DNA from 2 places in the Mesorhizobium sp. WSM4830 genome. Region 1 is predicted to be linked to the other one. Evidence: riboswitches for the same ligand, from Rfam matches in the RefSeq annotation. Region 1 holds a riboswitch; the other holds the start of a gene.
The links. A riboswitch is a leader RNA that binds a small molecule or an ion and turns the genes downstream of it on or off. The one in region 1 is predicted to bind S-adenosylmethionine.

Region 1 (3,401 bases):
GATTGACGAAATCGCGAATGGTGCAGAAATGGATGTTGGGCGTGTCGTACCAGGAATAGGGCAGGTCCTTGGTCACCGGCATGCGGCCGTTGAAGAGCAGCGAAAAGCGCACCCGCCAATGGCCGAAATTGGGGAAGGAGACGATGGCGCGATTGCCGATCCGGAGTAACTCGTCGAGCACCAGCTTCGGATTGCGGGTCGCCTGCAAGGTCTGCGACAAGACGACGAAATCAAAACCCTTGTCGGGATAGAATTGGAGATCCTTGTCGGCATCGCCCTGGATGACCGACAGGCCCCGCGCCACGCATTCGTTGACGCCGCGCTGCGACAGTTCCAGCCCGCGGCCGTCGACCTTCTTGGTCTCCTGCAGCAATTCGAGCAGCAGGCCGTCGCCGGAACCGACGTCCAGCACCCGCGACTGCGGCGGGATGAGGTCGGCGACGACTTCGAGGTCGACGCGCTGGGCGCGGTTGACGCTCATGCGTTCGGCTCTTGCCTGGCGCATGGTCCTGATCCGAAAAGTCTGCAACTTTTCGGGGCCATGCTCTGATGCCTGGCGCATGGTCCTGATCCGAAAAGTCTGCAACTTGTCGGGGTCATGCGCTGATGCCTGGCGCATGGTCCTGATCCGAACAGCCCGCAACTTTTCGGGGTCATGCGCCGAGCCCTCTCGCCCGCGCGGCCGAGGCGATGAAGCCTCTGATGGCGGCGAACAGTTCCGGCTCGTCGAGCAGGAAGGCGTCGTGGCCGCGGTCGGTCTCGATCTCGACGAACGAGACCGAGGCGCCGGCCGCGTTCAGCGCGTGCACGACCGAGCGGCTCTCCTCGGTCGGGAACAGCCAGTCGCTGGTGAACGAAACCAGGCAGAAGCGCGTCTTGGTGCCGGCGAAGGCATCGGCCAGCCGGCCGCCATGGTCGGCGGCGAGATCGAAATAGTCCATCGCCCGGGTCATGTAGAGATAGGAGTTGGCATCGAAGCGATCGACGAAGGTCATGCCCTGATGGCGCAGATAGCTCTCGATCTGGAAGTCGGCATCGAAGCCGAAGGTCAGCGCTTCGCGGTCCTGCAGGTTGCGGCCGAACTTGCGGTGCAGCGCGGCTTCCGACAGATAGGTGATGTGGGCGGCCATGCGCGCCACCGCCAGGCCCTTTTCCGGCCGCTTGCCATGCTCGAAATATTTGCCGCCATGCCAGTCCGGGTCGGCCATCACTGCCTGCCTGCCGACCTCGTGGAAAGCGATGTTCTGCGAGGAATGGCGGGCACCGGTGGCGATCGGCAACGCCGAGAAGACGCGCTCGGGATAGCTAGAGGCCCATTGCAGCACCTGCATGCCGCCCATCGAACCGCCAAGCACGCTGAACAGCTGTTCGATGCCGAAATGCTCGACCAGCATCAGCTGCGCCCGCACCATGTCGCGGATGGTGATGATCGGCAAGTCGAGCCCGTAGGGCCTGGCGGTGGCGGGATTGGTCGAGGCGGGGCCGGTGGAGCCGAGACAGCCGCCGATGACGTTTGACGAGATGACGAAGAAACGGTCGGTATCGATGATCTTGCCGGGGCCGATCAGCACTTCCCACCAGCCCGGCTTTCCGGTCACCGGATTGGTGTTGGCGACATGTTGGTCGCCGGTCAGCGCATGGCAGACGAGGATGGCGTTGGAGCGGGCGTCGTTGAGCGTGCCATAGGTCTGGTAGGCGATCTGGAACGGCGACAGCAGCGTGCCGGCGTCGAGCTTGAGCGGCTTGTCGGCGCCGAAACGCAACACCGGGCTCGACGGCTGGTCGGCCTCGTTGTTGGTTTTTCGCGCGCGCAAAGCGACCATCACATCTCCTTGCCCGGCCTTCAGTTGTCCACCGGTCTGGGCAACAGCCAGTCAGGGCAACAAAAAACCGGCCATGCCTTCGCAAAGCCGGTTACAAGATGCAAACGGCCCTTTAGCAAGTTGTTTAACGTGGCTGCAAGCCGACCGGCCAAATCACCACGGAACTTTCGCTGCTCTTCTAGGACCGACGCATGGCTTCGTCAACGGCAAGTTCTTGATCCCGAATTGCCGGCCCTCGACATTCCGGGCCACGGCTTGTATTTCCGCTGCGGCTTCCGGATGGAGGCACTCTCGACGGATTTCATGAAATGAGCCAGACACCGGATCAGACACGTCCAAGGCCCCGCGCCGGCATCATGGACATCGAAGCCTATGTGCCCGGCAAGAGCGCGGCGCCTGAAGGTGTCGCCAAGGTCCACAAATTGTCGGCGAATGAGAACCCGCTCGGTCCTTCGCCAAAGGCGATAGAGGCCGCGCGCGCGGTCGCCGACAAGCTCGCGGTCTACCCCGACGGCAGCGCCAGGCGCCTGAGGGAAGCGATCGCCGAGGTGCACGGGCTCAACCCGGCGAACATCGTCTGCTCCAACGGCTCCGACGAGATTCTGGGCCTGCTCGCGCAGACCTATCTCGCGCCCGGCGACGAAGCCATCATCACCGAACACGGCTTCATGGTCTACAAGATCTACATACAGTCGGCCGGTGCCGTCCCGGTAACGGTCAGGGAGACCGATGAACGCGCCGATATCGATGCGATCCTCGCCGCGGTGACGCCGCGCACCAGGGCCATCTTCCTTGCCAATCCAAACAATCCAACCGGCACCTACGTGCCGTTCCAGGAGGTGCGCCGCCTGCATGCCGGCCTGCCGCGAAACGTGCTTCTGGTGCTGGACGCAGCTTACGCCGAATATGTCCGGCGCAACGACTATGAAGCCGGCGTCGAGTTGGTGGGCAGCGCGGAAAACGTGGTCATGACCCGCACTTTCTCGAAATTGGGCCTGGGCGGCGCGCGGATCGGCTGGATGTATGCGCCAATGCACGTGATCGACGCGATCAACCGCGTGCGGGGACCCTTCAACGTCAATGCGACGGCGATCGAGGCGGGCATCGCGGCGATCCGCGACCGCGCCCACATCGAACGCAGCGTCGCGCATAACGAGACCTGGCTGGCTTGGCTGAGCGAGCAATTGGAGGGGCTTGGGCTGCGGGTGACGCCGAGCGTCGGCAATTTCATCCTCATCCACTTTCCCGAGGACAAAAAGCATTCGGCGGCGGCGGCCGACGACTACCTCAGCCAGCGCGGCTACATATTGCGGCGCGTTTCCGGCTACGGTTTTCCCAACGCGCTGCGCATGAGCATCGGCACCGAAGAGGCCAATCGCGGCGTTGTCGCAGCACTCGCGACATTCCTGAAAAGCTAGACACCATGGCCTCACCTATGTTCGAAAAGATCGCGCTGGTCGGCATCGGCCTGATAGGCTCGTCGCTGGCCCGCGTCATCCGCCGCGAGGGGCTCGCCGGCCAAGTCGCGATTTCGACGCGCAGCGACGCGACGCTGGCACGGGCGAGCCAACTCGGCCT
Region 2 (3,401 bases), on a different contig from region 1:
GCGGAGCTGGAGGAGACCCCGTCCGGCGCCTGATCGGCGCGTCCCCGCTCGCCTCTGTTCGGCCAGCCCTTATCCGGCAGCTCTCAGCGCCTGCTCGATGTCTTCGAGCAGATCGTCGGTGTCCTCAAGGCCGACTGACAGCCTGAGCGTGCCCGGTCCGATGCCGAGCTCGGCGCGGGCCTCATCGGTCAAGTTCTTGTGCGTCGTCGTCGCCGGATGGGTGATCAGGCTCTTGGCGTCGCCGAGATTGTTGGAAATCAGCACGACGTCGAGTGCGTTCTGGAAGGCAAAGGCCGCCTGCTTGCCGCCCTTCACATCCAGGCAGATCAGCGTCGAGCCGCCCGACATCTGCTTCTTGACCACGGCCGCTTGCGGGTGGTCGGCGCGGCCGGGATAGATGACGCGGGCGATTTGCGGGCGCTCGGCGAGGAAATCCGCGATGCGGCCGGCACTTTCCGTCTGCTGGCGTACGCGCAGCGGCAGCGTCTCCAGGCCTTTCAGCAGCGTCCAGGCATTGAAGGGCGAGAGGCTCGGGCCGGTGTGACGGAAATAGTCATGCAGGTTCTCGTCGATCCATTTCTTGTCCGACAGGACGATGCCGCCAAGACAGCGCCCCTGGCCATCAATATGCTTGGTCGCGGAGTAGACGACGATGTGGGCGCCGAGCTGCAGGGGTTTCTGCTGCAAGGGCGTGGCGAAGACATTGTCGACGATCAGCCTGGCGCCAATCGAGTTGGCAAGTGCGGCGACGGCGGCGATGTCGACCACTTCCAGCGTCGGATTGGTCGGGCTTTCCAGGAAGAACAGTTTGGTGTTCGGCTTGACCGCTTTTTGCCAATTGGCGATGTCTGTGCCGTCGACCAGCGTTGCCTCGATGCCATATTTCGGCGCCAGCGTCTCGATCACCCAGCGGCAGGAGCCGAACAGTGCGCGCGCCGCCACGATATGGTCGCCAGCCTTGGCGCTGCACAGCAATGCTGCCGTCACCGCCGCCATGCCGGATGCAGTGGCGCGCGCGTCCTCGGCTCCTTCCAGCGCGCACATGCGTTTTTCAAACATGTCCACGGTCGGATTGGCATAACGCGAATAGATGAAGCCCGGCTCCTCGCCCTTGAAGCGGGCTTCCGCCGCTTGCGCCGTCTCGTAGACATAGCCTTGGGTGAGATACATCGCCTCGGAGGTCTCGCCGAAGCCAGAACGCAGCGTCCCGGCATGCACGAGTGCGGTCTGAGGCTTCCAGTCGCGCTTCTTGGTCATCATTCTATCCAAACACCAAAATTGGTCCAAACAACAAAAAACCGGTCGCGAAAGTCGCAACCGGTCCATATGGCCTTGCGGCCCGACGGTCCTTTAGCGACTTGTTTAACGTGGCTGCAAGCCGACCGGCCAAATCACCACGGGATAACGAGCTTTAGACCCGCGCCACGCTTGCGTCAATTGCCGGCATGATTAAGAGGGTTGTACCAAGCAGGTGCCAAAGGCGTCCACGGTCGGACCTGCGACAGAACAAGACCTCGCCCGGCGTTCGAACGGAGCCAGACCCTTGCGGCAGACAGGCATTCTTCCCGATCAGGATATTTCCGCGCTGTTCCAGACGGGCGCGCTGAAATCGACGCGCACGCTCGATGCCGATCAGATCCAGCCGGCCAGCCTCGACCTCAGGCTCGGCGACAAGGCCTGGCGGGTGCGTGCTTCCTTCTTGCCCGGCCCGGACCACAGAGTTGTCGACAAGCTCGACCGGCTGAAGCTGCACGAGATTAACCTCGCCGAAGGTGCTGTGCTGGAAACCGGCTGCGTCTACATCGTGCCGCTGCTCGAAAGCCTGGCGCTGCCCGCGCATATTTCGGCTTCGGCCAACCCGAAGAGCTCGACCGGGCGGCTCGATATCTTTACCCGGGTGATGACCGACCGTGGCCACGAGTTCGACAAGATCGCCGCCGGCTATGAAGGCCCGCTCTATCTGGAGGTCAGCCCGCGCACCTTCCCGATTGTGGTGCGGACAGGCTCGCGGCTGTCGCAGATCAGGTTCCGCACTGGCAATGCGCTCTTGTCGGAAAGCGAGCTGCACGAACTGCACCGCGCCGAGATGCTGGTCGCCACCGAACCGCCCAACATCTCAGGCGGCGGCATCGCGCTGTCGATCGACCTCGACGGCGACAAGGATGGGCTGGTCGGCTATCGCGGCAAGCACCACACCGGCCTGGTCGACGTCGACAAGCGCGCCGCGCAGGATGTCGTCGATTTCTGGGAGCCGCTCTACAAGAGCGGCGCCGGCGAACTGGTGCTCGATCCGGACGAATTCTATATTCTGGTGTCGCGCGAGGCGGTGCATGTGCCGCCGCTCTACGCCGCCGAAATGACGCCCTTCGATCCGCTGGTCGGCGAGTTCCGCGTCCATTATGCCGGTTTCTTCGACCCGGGTTTCGGCCATTCGGCGTCGGGCGGCACCGGCAGCCGGGCGGTGCTCGAGGTGCGTAGCCACGAAGTGCCGTTCATCCTCGACCACGGCCAGATCGTCGGACGGTTGGTCTACGAGCACATGCTGAAACGGCCGCAAGCGCTCTACGGCACAGACCTCGGCTCGAACTATCAGGCGCAGGGCCTGAAACTGTCCAAGCATTTCCGCGCCGCGCGCTGATCTTGTTCGCAAGCCGTCAGCCGCGAAACAGATATTCTTTCGCGGCGCCAAGGCAGCCATGAAACTGACCGATAAAGAGCAGTTCTCGCACTGCCAGTCGCTTCTTCCCCCAAAATCCTCTGGTTTGCTTCTCGTCGTCAAGTGAGGCGCTTGAGCTGGACTGCAAGGGGAAGAATTGCTTGCCGAGACATCCCAGCACATGGGCTCTGGCGGAGTCGATACCGCAGGCCCTGCCATTGTCGTTCAGTCTGTCAGCGCGGAGTGCGGACGTCATGCGATCCGCGTTGCGCATCAGAAAGCTCACTTGCGATTTCGAATAGCCGGTGGCCAGAAGCCGGTTAGTCATCGACATCCGGGCTTCGCGATAGGATTTTGCGCTGCATTGTCCGGCGCTGTAAGCCGCTGGGGAGAAATAGGCGAGGAACAGGACTAAACCTACGAACACGGTGCCAATCCGCAGGCCGTTCATTTTTCGCCCCTGAATTCTGTCACCAGTTTACAATGCCTTCACGGCGACCTTCACCGGCTGCTCGATTTCGAGCGGGTTGCGCAGAGGCAGGCCGAAATCCTGCGCCTCGATCTCGAATACGTCACCGGCCTCGGTCCTGATGCCGTCGGCGAAGGACAGCGTCGCCGTGCCGAACATGTGTACATGCACGTCGCCCGGCTGGCGGAACGCCGAGTATTTGAAGTGGTGATGCTCGAGATTGCCAATGGTGTGCGACATGTTCGCCTCGCCCGACAGGAACGGCTTTTCCCAAAG

Region 2: linked by a shared signal. The riboswitch ahead of AC0L2Y_RS11955 (O-succinylhomoserine sulfhydrylase) and the one ahead of metX (homoserine O-acetyltransferase MetX) in region 1 are both predicted to bind S-adenosylmethionine.

Annotation. Positions count from the first base shown of each region.
Region 1 is NZ_JBVVQI010000004.1:224,923-228,323, forward strand. Features, by position in the region: gene metW (methionine biosynthesis protein MetW) at 1-481, opposite strand, end outside; gene metX (homoserine O-acetyltransferase MetX) at 654-1,823, opposite strand; SAM riboswitch at 1,916-1,993, opposite strand; gene hisC (histidinol-phosphate transaminase) at 2,132-3,241, shown strand; gene AC0L2Y_RS08070 (prephenate/arogenate dehydrogenase family protein) at 3,247-3,401, shown strand, end outside.
Region 2 is NZ_JBVVQI010000007.1:125,235-128,635, reverse strand. Features, by position in the region: gene AC0L2Y_RS11960 (ceramide glucosyltransferase) at 1-33, shown strand, start outside; gene AC0L2Y_RS11955 (O-succinylhomoserine sulfhydrylase) at 70-1,260, opposite strand; SAM riboswitch at 1,331-1,408, opposite strand; gene AC0L2Y_RS11950 (2'-deoxycytidine 5'-triphosphate deaminase) at 1,544-2,638, shown strand; gene AC0L2Y_RS11945 (hypothetical protein) at 2,655-3,107, opposite strand; gene araD1 (AraD1 family protein) at 3,135-3,401, opposite strand, start outside.